Regions from separate parts of the Nocardiopsis coralliicola genome, predicted to be linked through region 2. Evidence: riboswitches for the same ligand, from Rfam matches in the RefSeq annotation. Region 2 holds a riboswitch; each other region holds the start of a gene.
What was found. A riboswitch is a leader RNA that binds a small molecule or an ion and turns the genes downstream of it on or off. The one in region 2 is predicted to bind cobalamin.
Positions count from the first base shown of each region.

Region 1: it holds a riboswitch for cobalamin, as region 2 does, so the genes downstream of both, metE (5-methyltetrahydropteroyltriglutamate--homocysteine S-methyltransferase) here and cobN (cobaltochelatase subunit CobN) in region 2, are expected to answer to the same signal.
Region 3: it holds a riboswitch for cobalamin, as region 2 does, so the genes downstream of both, ACYVGT_RS11440 ((2Fe-2S)-binding protein) here and cobN (cobaltochelatase subunit CobN) in region 2, are expected to answer to the same signal.

Region 1 covers NZ_BAAGXT010000056.1:16,825-20,089, forward strand. The annotation lists gene metE (5-methyltetrahydropteroyltriglutamate--homocysteine S-methyltransferase) at 1-1,432, opposite strand, end outside; cobalamin riboswitch at 1,607-1,840, opposite strand; gene ACYVGT_RS25350 (polysaccharide deacetylase family protein) at 1,998-3,265, shown strand, end outside.
Region 2 covers NZ_BAAGXT010000005.1:176,495-179,759, forward strand. The annotation lists gene cobN (cobaltochelatase subunit CobN) at 1-1,359, opposite strand, end outside; cobalamin riboswitch at 1,394-1,517, opposite strand; gene ACYVGT_RS06410 (SAM-dependent methyltransferase) at 1,638-2,504, opposite strand; gene ACYVGT_RS06415 (ABC transporter ATP-binding protein) at 2,660-3,265, opposite strand, start outside.
Region 3 covers NZ_BAAGXT010000012.1:57,952-61,216, forward strand. The annotation lists gene ACYVGT_RS11430 (exonuclease domain-containing protein) at 1-288, shown strand, start outside; gene ACYVGT_RS11435 (TIGR03557 family F420-dependent LLM class oxidoreductase) at 494-1,453, opposite strand; cobalamin riboswitch at 1,660-1,830, shown strand; gene ACYVGT_RS11440 ((2Fe-2S)-binding protein) at 2,017-2,754, shown strand.

The sequences.
Region 1 (3,265 bases), on a different contig from region 2:
GCACGTCCAGGCCGATGTCCTCCTGCAGTGCGATCACCGAGTCGATCTCGGCGCGCATCCGCGCCTCGTACTCGGCGCCGGTGATGCTCCCGGCACGGTGCTCGGCGCGGGCCTTGCGGATGTCCTCGGTCTGCGGGAAGGAGCCGATGGTGGTGGTGGGCAGCGGCGGCAGTCCCGCGCCCCGGGCGCCGCGCCGCTCCTCGGCGCGCCCGGTGCCGCTGCCGAGCGCCGCCAGGCGCGCGCGGACCCGCGGGTCGCGGAAGCCCGCCGGCTCCGGCAGCGGCTCCCGGGCCCTGGCCAGGTCGCCGGCGGATCCGCCGCCGTCGAGTGCGCCGGCCAGCAGTGCGACCTCGTCGAGCTTCTGCCGGGCGAACGCCAGCCGGGCCTTGAGGGCCGGGTCGAGGCCGGTCTCGGCCTCGAGGTCCACCGGCACGTGCAGCAGCGAGCAGGAGGTGGACACGTCGACCTCGCGGGCGAGGCCGAGCAGCGGGGTGAGGGTGGCCAGGGCCGCGGCGACGTCGGTCCGCCACACGTTGCGTCCGTCGACGACGCCGGCGACGAGCGCCTTGCCGCCCAGCCCGGAGACGGCGGCCAGCTCGCGCGCCGCCTCCGGCCCGGCCACCAGGTCGAGGCCGATGCGCTCCACCGCGGTGTCCTTCAGGGCCTCCAGTGCGGCGGTGCCGATCGAGCCGAAGTAGGTGGAGACGGTGATCTCGGGACGCGTGCCGAGGGCGCCGAGCGCGGTGTAGGCGCGGCTGAGCTCGGCGGTGCGCCGGCGGCCCTCGTCGGTGGCGAGGATCGGCTCGTCCAGCTGGACCGCCTCCGCGCCGGCGTTGGCGAGCGCGGCCAGCAGCTCGCGGTAGGCGGCGACGAGGCCGTCCAGGAGCGCGAACGGGCTCCAGTCACCGGGAGCGCCGCTGTCCGGCTTGGACAGGGCGAGGAAGGTGAGCGGCCCGACCAGGACCGGGCGGGTAGCAAAGCCCAGCCCGCGCGCCTGGGTGAACTCCGCGATCGGCTTGGTTCCGGCCAGCCGGAACCGGGTCTGCGGGCCGAGTTCCGGGACGAGGTAGTGGTAGTTGGTGTCGAACCACTTCGTCATCTCCAGCGGCGGCACCTCCCCGGTGCCGCGCGCCAGGGTGAAGTAGTGGGCGAGTTCCGCCTCCCGGTCGCCCTCGGGCGCCGGGCCGAACCGCTCGGGGACGGCGCCGAACAGCAGCGCCGCGTCGAGCATGTGGTCGTAGTAGGAGAAGGTGTTGGACGGGATCGCGCCGATCCCGGCCGCGCGGAAGTCCTCCCATGCGCCGCGCCGGAGGCGGGCGCCGACGGCGTCGAGCTCGGCGGCGCCGATGCGCCCAGCCCAGTACGACTCGCACGCCTTCTTGAGTTCGCGGTCGGGTCCGATCCGCGGATAGCCGTGTGCGGTGGAGACCATTCTGGTGTCGTCTCTCCCTCGTCGATCGACCTGCGGCCGGCCGCCGGAGCGGGGCGCGCGCGAACGACGGGGAGGCCGGTGCCGCCCGGGCGCCGCGAAAGGCGCGGGCGCGGCACACCGCACCGCCCGTCCGCGCACCCTCCCGCGGGGCGCACCGACCTCCGGCGGCGCGGGCGCGCCGCCGGGCGACCGGCAGGTATTCGGACTCACGGGCGGGGCTCCGCCGGGCCCGTCAGGGGCTCGGCGGTGCCGGATCTACCGGCCGTCGCTTCCCAGGCGCCTGGCCCAGTGCTCTTGACGGCTTTCGTTCCCGTTCACCGCTGCGGGGCAGTCCCGGAATCCCACCGGGTTCCCTCTTGCGACACCCACCGGATGTACGGTGCGTGAACCGATCGCGGCTGCAAGTATAGGTGGGTCCGTTTCGGTGTCCAGGGACCGGGCCCGCTTGGCCTTCCCGTCCCAAGGCTTTCCCTCCCCATGACCTCGCTCCCCGGCTTCGCCCCTTCCCCGAGTGCGATGATCCTGCGAGGTCCAGGTTCGTCTACGTGAGGAAGACGATCTCCAGGTGATCCGCTACCGCTCAACCACAGCCCGCCGCACCGCTCTCGGTGCCGCCGCCGTTGCGCTCGCACTCAGCGCCTGCAGTCCCGGCGGCGGCGAGCACGCATCCGGAACCGAGGAGTCCCCGCCGGAGAAGCCCGCCGGCCCCGCCGACGCGATCACCGAGGTGGATCCGGCTACGGTGCCGGGCCTCGGCGAGGAGACCGACTCCGACGACGGCGACGTCAGCATCGACGTGGCCTATCCGAAGGTGCCCGGTGCCGACCCGTTCACCGAACGGCTCAAGGACGTCACCGGTACCGAGGCCGACGACTTCGTCGACGCCAACCCCGGGGCCAAGTCGCTGTCCATCAAGGGCGCGCTGAGCGCTGCCGGCGGCGACGTGCTCGGGGTCCGCTTCGTGCAGGACGAGGAGGACTCCGAGGGGAAGCGCACCTCCTACTCCACCTACTGGTACGACGCCAAGGAGGGCCGCCCGGCCTACGCCAGCGAACTGCTCGCCGGCGACGCCGAGCTGGCCGAGCTGCACAAGGCCGTCGCCAAGCAGCTGGACGAGGACGGGGTCGAGACCGGCGACCTCTACCCCATCGCGCGCATGTACGACTCGCTGGGCTTCACGCCCGGCGGCGACCTGGTCGCCGAATTCGACGACGGCCAGCTGTCCGGCGGCGAGGACGGCGAGCCGGTGCGCGCGGTCGTGCCGCGCAAGGAGGCCGAGCCGCTGCTGTCGGAGTTCGGCGAGCGGGCCCTGTCCGCCTCCACCCAGGTCACCCGCGACTTCCGGTTGGAGGGCGCCGCGGCGCCCAAGGACGGCGGCAAGCCGGCCGCGGTCCCGGGCCAGCCGGGCGCCGAAGACGTCGACTGCTCCGGCGAGAAGGCCAAGTGCCTGGCGCTGACCTTCGACGACGGCCCCGGCGGCCGGACCGGCGACGTGCTCGACGCGTTCGCCGAGCACGATGCGCACGCGACGTTCTTCGTGACCGGCGAGCCGGTGCGCGAGCACCCGACCACGGTGCGCCGCGCCTACGCCGAGGGCCACGAGATCGCCAACCACACCGAGAGCCACCCCGACCTCACCACGCTCGACAAGGGCGGCGTCGAGGAGGAGCTGGCGCCGGTCAGCTCGCTGGTGGCCCGGGAGACCGGGGCGCGCCCGACCCTGATGCGGCCGCCCTACGGCGCGACCGACGGCACGGTCGCCGACGTCACCGCCGACCTGGGCATGTCCCAGATCATCTGGGACGTCGACACCAACGACTGGCGCGACCGCTC
Region 2 (3,265 bases):
CAGCTTCCCGGGCGCGGGCCCCCACGCCTCCTCGATCGCGCCGGTGAGCGCCGGGTCGAGGCCGGCGGTCCAGGCAGCGTACTCCTCGCCGGTGATGCGGACGTGGGCGTCGGTGAGCTGGCCGTCGGTCAGCCACTCCTCGTCCTGGCCGCCGGCCGCGATGAGCGCGTGCATGAGGGCGTCGGCCGCCTCGGCCTCGTCCGGCAGGTCCAGGCCGGGCAGCGCGTCATCGCCGCCCAGGTCATAGCCCTCGGCGCGGAGCCGGCGCAGCAGCCGCACCATCGACCGGGGCGTGTCCAGGCCGACCGCGTTGCCGATGCGGGAGTGCTTGGTGGGATAGGCCGACAGCACCACCGCGATCCGCTTCTCCGCGGCGGGGATGCGGGAGAGGCGGGCGTGCGCGGCGGCGATGCCGGCGAGCCGGGCGCAGCGCTCGGGGTCGGCGACGTAGCGCGGCAGGCCGTCCTCGTCGACCTCCTTGAAGGAGAACGGGACGGTGATGATCCGGCCGTCGAACTCGGGGATGGCGATCTGGTTGGCCGAGTCGAGCGGCGTGGTGCCCTCGTCGTTGGCCTCCCACTCCGCGCGCGAGCTGGTCAGCGAGAGGCCCTGGATGACGGGGATGCCGAGCGCGGCCATCCGCTCCACGTCCCAGGACTCGTCGTCGCCGCCGGCGCTCGCCGTGGCGGGCGCACTGCCGCCGGCGGCCAGCACGGTGACGATCAGGGCGTCGAACCGGCCCAGCGCGGTGTACAGCTCGTCGGGGGCGGAGCGCAGCGATCCGGCGAACACCGGGACGCCGGTCGCCGTGCCGGTGGCGTCGATGGCGTCGGCCAGCGTGTGCGCGAACGCGGCGTTGCCGCCGGCCTCGTGCGCCCGGTAGTAGACGATGCCGATCCGCGCCAGCCCGTCCGCCGCGGGCGCATTGCGTTCGGCGAAGCCCCACTGCGGCAGCTCCAGCGGCGGCTCGAAGCCGTCGCCGGTGAGCAGCACGGTGTCGGAGAGGAACCCGTGCAGCCGCGCCAGGTTCGCCGGACCGCCCTCGGTGAGGTAGCGGTGCGCGTCGGTGGCCACGCCGATGGGCACGGTGGAGTGCTCCATCAGCTCAGCGCTGGGCTGCTGCTCGCCGCTGAGGACGACGAGCGGGGTGCCGCGCTCGCGCACCCGGGCGAGCCCGGGCCACAGGTCGTGCGGCGATCCGAGGAGGCGGACCACGACGAGGTCGGCGCCCTCGACGGCGGCGTGCAGGGCCGCGTCGGAAGTACGGGAGGGGTTGGCCCACGTGTAGCCGGCACCGCTGCCGCGTGCGGACAGCAGGTCGGTGTCGGACGTGGACAGCAGCGCGATCCGCGCCGTCATGGCGGCGTTCCTTCCTCGGGGTTCTCGCCCCATCGGCGGTCGGACTGCCGCGGCCAGTGTCTGGCTGCACCCGCGCCGAGCTTTCGGACGGGCGTCACAGTGGCGGAACCGCCCCGGAATCGCACCGGGTTCCTGCAACCGCGGACAGAGGCTCCACCCTAGGGGCCCCGTCCTGCCGCGCTCCACGCGGGGGCCCGCGTCGGCGCGGCCGGCACCGCGCCGCCCGCGTGCTGCGGCAGTGTGCGGCGCCGCGCCGCCCCCCCCCCCGCCGGAGGTGCTCAGCGCTTGCGGCCCACCCCGCCGTACTGGTCCATGCCGCCCGGCGCGCCCACCTCGGTCGGCTCCGGCCGCCACAGCGGGAGCGGCACGATGCCGGGTTCGACCAGCTCCAGTCCGTCGAAGCGCGCGGCGATGTCCTCCGGCGAGCGCAGCAGGTAGGGGAGGCCGCCCTGGGCGTTGCCGTGCTCCATCGCGGCGTTGTAGGCGGGACTGGTGTTGGTTCCGTCGTAGACGGCCAGGTAGCTGCCGGGCGGAAGGGCGCCGACGAGCCGGCGCACGGTGGGCAGCACGTCGCCGTCGGGCAGGTGGCCCAGGATTCCGAGGAGGAGCAGCGCGACGGGGCGGTCGAAGTCCAGCGTCTCCGCCGCGCGGGCCAGGATGGTGTCGGGGTCGCGCAGGTCGGCGTCGAGGTAGGCGGTCGCCCCCTCCGGGCTGCCCGCGAGCAGGGCGCGCGCGTGCGCGAGCACCAGCGGGTCGTTGTCCACGTAGACCACGCGCGAGTCCGGTGCGAGCGACTGGGCGACCTCGTGCGTGTTGTTCAGCGTCGGCATCCCGGTTCCGACGTCGAGGAACTGCCGGATGCCCGCCTCCTGGGCCAGGTAGCGCACCACCCGGACGAGGAAGGAGCGGCCGGCCCGCGCCAGCGCGGTGATCTCCGGGAACGACGCAGCGACCTGGTCGCCGACCTCCCGGTCGATCGGGTAGTTGTCCTTGCCGCCCATCCAGTAGTTCCAGATCCGCGCGGAGTGCGGCACCGAGGTGTCGATCGCCGGCTCGGCGGGCGACGACTGCGCCGCGGCCGGCTGGAAGGGCGGCGCGCCCTCCGTGAGGCCGTCCTGTCCAGTGGGGGTCGTGCCGTCTGCCATGGGGGTCCTCACTCGGTACGTCGCGCCGTCAGGTCCGGAAGCGGGGCCCTGCCGCCGGACGGGCCCGGTGGATCCGGCCTCCCCCGAAAGCCCGCAGTGGCAGAGGTTCCCGCCTTCGCGGCCGAGCATAGGCGCCGGCGCCCGCCGCGGCCGCGCTACCCGTCCGGGGTTTCCGGGGAACCCGGGCGGAGGAAGCGGATGACCGGGTGGCCGGGGCCCGGGGCGACCTCGGCGGCGACGCCGTAGACAGCCTGGATCGTGGCGGGGGTGAGGACCTCCGCCGGGGTGCCTTCGGCGACGGCCGTGCCGCGGCGGAGCAGGACCAGCCGGTCGCAGTACATCGCCGCCAGGTTCAGGTCGTGCATGGCGATCACGGTGGTGACCGGCAGGCTCACGACGAGCTCCATCAGGTCGATCTGGTACTGGATGTCGAGGTGGTTGGTCGGCTCGTCGAGAAGCAGCTCGCCCGGCTCCTGGGCCAGCGCCCGCGCGATCTGCGCCCGCTGCCGCTCCCCGCCGGACAGCGTGTGCCAGGACCGCGCCGCCAGCTCGGCCAGCCCGGTCCGCTCCAGGGCCGCGGCGACCGCCGCGCTGTCCGCCTTCGACTGCGGCGTCCAGGCGCGCCGGTGCGGTGTCCGGCCGAGGGCGACCACCTCGCGCACCGTCAGCTCGGTCTGCGTGTGCGCCACCTGCTCGACCGCGGCGATGCGGCGGGCGGCCGCGCGCCGCGGGACCCGGGCGAGCGGGGTGCCGTCGAGCAG
Region 3 (3,265 bases), on a different contig from region 2:
GGCTCGCGGACACTGGTCGACGTCTGCGCGCACTACGAGATCCGGCTGGCTCCGGGCGAGGCGCACGGCTGCGAGGCGGACGCGCTCGCCGCGGCGCGACTGGCTTGGCGGCTGGGGTCCACCCGCCCCGAGCTCGCCGCGATGACCGCCGACGACCTGCACCAGGCGCAGCGGCTCTGGCGTTCGGAGCAGGCCGCCTCCTTCGAGGCGTACCTGCGCCGCTCGAAGGACCCAGGCGCCGTCATCGAACGGGCCTGGCCCCTGGTCCCCCGCCCCGCCGCCGACTGAGTTTCCCCACCCTGTGGACGGAGCGGCGCCACGGCACACGGGCGCCGGTGCGCCCCGCTGACGGAATCCCCTCCAGGGGGCGGGACACGCTCTCGACCGGGGCCCGGAGGGCGCGGCAGGTGCTCAGCGCTGCGCTGCTGCCGTGCCGCCGGCCGGACGGGCAGAGCGGGCGCCGTCCGCCGGGGCGCTCCCCGACCGGCCCTCCTCAGGCCAGCGCGCGGAGCGGCTCAGCGAGTTCAGCGGTGTAGAAGTCCAGGAAGGCGTCGACGTCGCCGCCTGCGTTGAGCAGTGCGAGGCGGTCGTAGCCGGCCTCCGCGAACCGGGACACCTGGGCGACGTGCTCCGCGGCGTCGGGCCCCGCGGAGACCATGCCTGCGACGTCGTCCACCGTCACCGCCGCCGATGCGGCGTCGAAGTTCACCGGGTTCGGAAGCTCCGCCATCACCTTCCACCCGCCGGCCGCGAACCGGATCATCTCGCGCGCCCTTCGCAGCGCCTCGTCCCGGTCCGGCCCCACGGCCAGGGGCACCTCGTTGTAGCGGGCGCCGCCCCCGCCCGCACGGGCATACACCTCGGCGATGTCGGAGCGCGGCTCGTTGGCGAAGAGTGCGTCCCCGTGTTCGGCGGCGAGCTCGGCGGCACGCGGGCCGCCCGCCGCGACCACGATCTCCGGCGGCGTGTCCGGCAGATCGAAGACCCGCGCGTCCTCCAGCGTGATGTGCTCGCCGTCGAAGGAGTGGTAGCCGCCGGACCAGAGCAGCCGGATGACGTGCAGCGCCTCCTCCAGCATCCGGTGGCGGATGTGGACGGGCGGCCACCCCAGCCCCACGACGTGCTCGTTCAGCCGCTCCCCCGCGCCGACCCCGAGGAAGTGCCGTCCTTGGGCGAGCAGCGCGACCGTCGCCGACGCCTGCGCCACCAGCGCCGGGTGGTAGCGGAGGGTCGGGCAGGTGACACCCGTGCCGAGCCGGATGCGCTCGGTCCGCTCGGCGATCGCCGCCAGCACCGACCAGGCGAACGGCGAGTGGCCCTGGCTGTCGAGCCAGGGATGGAAGTGGTCGCTGATCTCCACGAAGTCCAGGCCCGCCTCCTCGGCCCGCACTGCCTGCCGGACGAGTTCCCGGGGCCCGTACTGCTCCGCCATGAGCTTGAGTCCGAACTGCACCGTGCCACCTCCGTGCTCGCTGCGTCTGTGCCCGCGCACGCCGGGACGGCTCCCGGCATGCGGCGGGCGGCCTCGGGGTGGCCGTAACCGGTGCGCCCCGCGGCTAACACGGGGAGGCGCAGGGTTGGGGAAATACTGACCGTGCGATCATGTGGCTGCGCGGCCGGACGTGGCCGGGCAGCACACACCGTGCACCGAGAGGTGCAGTACCGAACAGCAACGACGGCGGAGACGAGGAAGCCGGTGCGAATCCGGCGCGGTCCCGCCACTGTGAGTCGGAGAGCCGGTCCCCGCAGACGCCACCGCCGCCGGGCGGGAAGGCAGGGACCGCGCGATGACCCGCGAGCCAGGAGACTCACCGCCGTCGTCCTCGACACCCGGGGCGGATCTCCCCGCGAGAGGATGGCACGCATGGACGCACGGATGAGGCCACCGGTCTGCTCCGCGTCCGGCCGCCGGCCGGGCCGAGGCGACACGGAAGGACCTGCCGCCCCATGCCGTACACAGCGCCGCCCCGGAAGGCACCGGCCCGGACCCCAGGGCCCCGCCCGCACCAGGACCTGATGGGCCGGTCACGCGGCGGCTCCGCAGCAGCAGCACTCACCGATGCCGCGTCGCTCGGCGGCTTCTTCTCAGCCGTCCCCGCAGAAGCGGGGACGGGCCGGCCGGTCGAGGCGCTGTGGAGCCGCGCCGAACTGGTCCCGCGGATCGCCGCCACCCGGCGGGCGTTCGCCGAACGCGCCGGGGTGGGGGTGGCGAGGGTGGAGCCGCGGGTCGCGGCGTCCGTGCTGTTCCAGAGTGTCGCCGCGCGCCTGCTCAGCCCGGCGGTGGCGACGGCGGCACTGCACGGCGCCGTCCCGGACCCCGCCGCGCTGCGGTGGGCGGATCCCGCGGGCGGCCCGCTGCAGCTCCTGGTGGCCGGCGGCCCCGGCGATGTCGCGCACGGCCGCGGGCCCCGCGCGGTCGGCGCGGCGGTGGCGCGGTTCTACGTGGCGGGGCTGCTGGCGCCGGCGTCGACGGCCTTCCGCGCCGCAGCCCCCGTCTCGCCGACCGTGCTGCGCGGCAACGCGGCCTCCTCGGTCGCCGCGGCAGCCGAGATGGTGGCCCGGCAGCGCCCCGAGGCCGCCGGAGCCGCGGAAGCGGTCGCACGGGCCGTCCTCGCGGACGCCGACCTTGCCGACGCGATCGACTGGCACGCACCGCTCAGCGCCTCCCCTCCGACCCCCTACCAGCGGCGCAGCTGCTGCCTCTACTACCGGCTGCCGGGCATGGGCACCTGTGGAGACTGCGTGCTGCGGTGACGCGCTGCCGCCGCGGGCCCGCGCTGCTCCGGCGCTCTACCCGTGGCTGGCGGCGCGAGGATGGCCGAACCCTCGGGGTGGTCGGCGGGAGCCAGGCGACCGCGGGTTCGGCGTAGAGCACCAAGGCAGCGGGCGGCTTCGTCGGCGGTCTTTCCGCTCTGTCCCGCCGCTCCCGGCCGCTGCGCGGCCAGAGTTTCCACTGTTCGCGGGCTGGAGCGGACGGGACGGCTCGGAGCGCAGGCTCCCGCGCCCAGGTGGCCCGGGTGGCAGCTGGTCAGTGCGTCGGACAAGCGCAACAGCGGCCGGCGAAGCCGCCCTTGCCTTTAACGCCGTGGGCCTGCCCCGCGACCAGCACAACCCCGGCCGCTGCCGCGCCGGCAGCGGCCGCCCTTCCCGGTCCGCGTCAGGCCCTCGTCGTCTTCGTCATTCGGCTGACCCCAGGTTGCGGTGCGACGCGGGCCATGGTGCCGGCCCCGGCCGGTCGGCGGTCCGTGCCGGGCCGGCCGGTGCC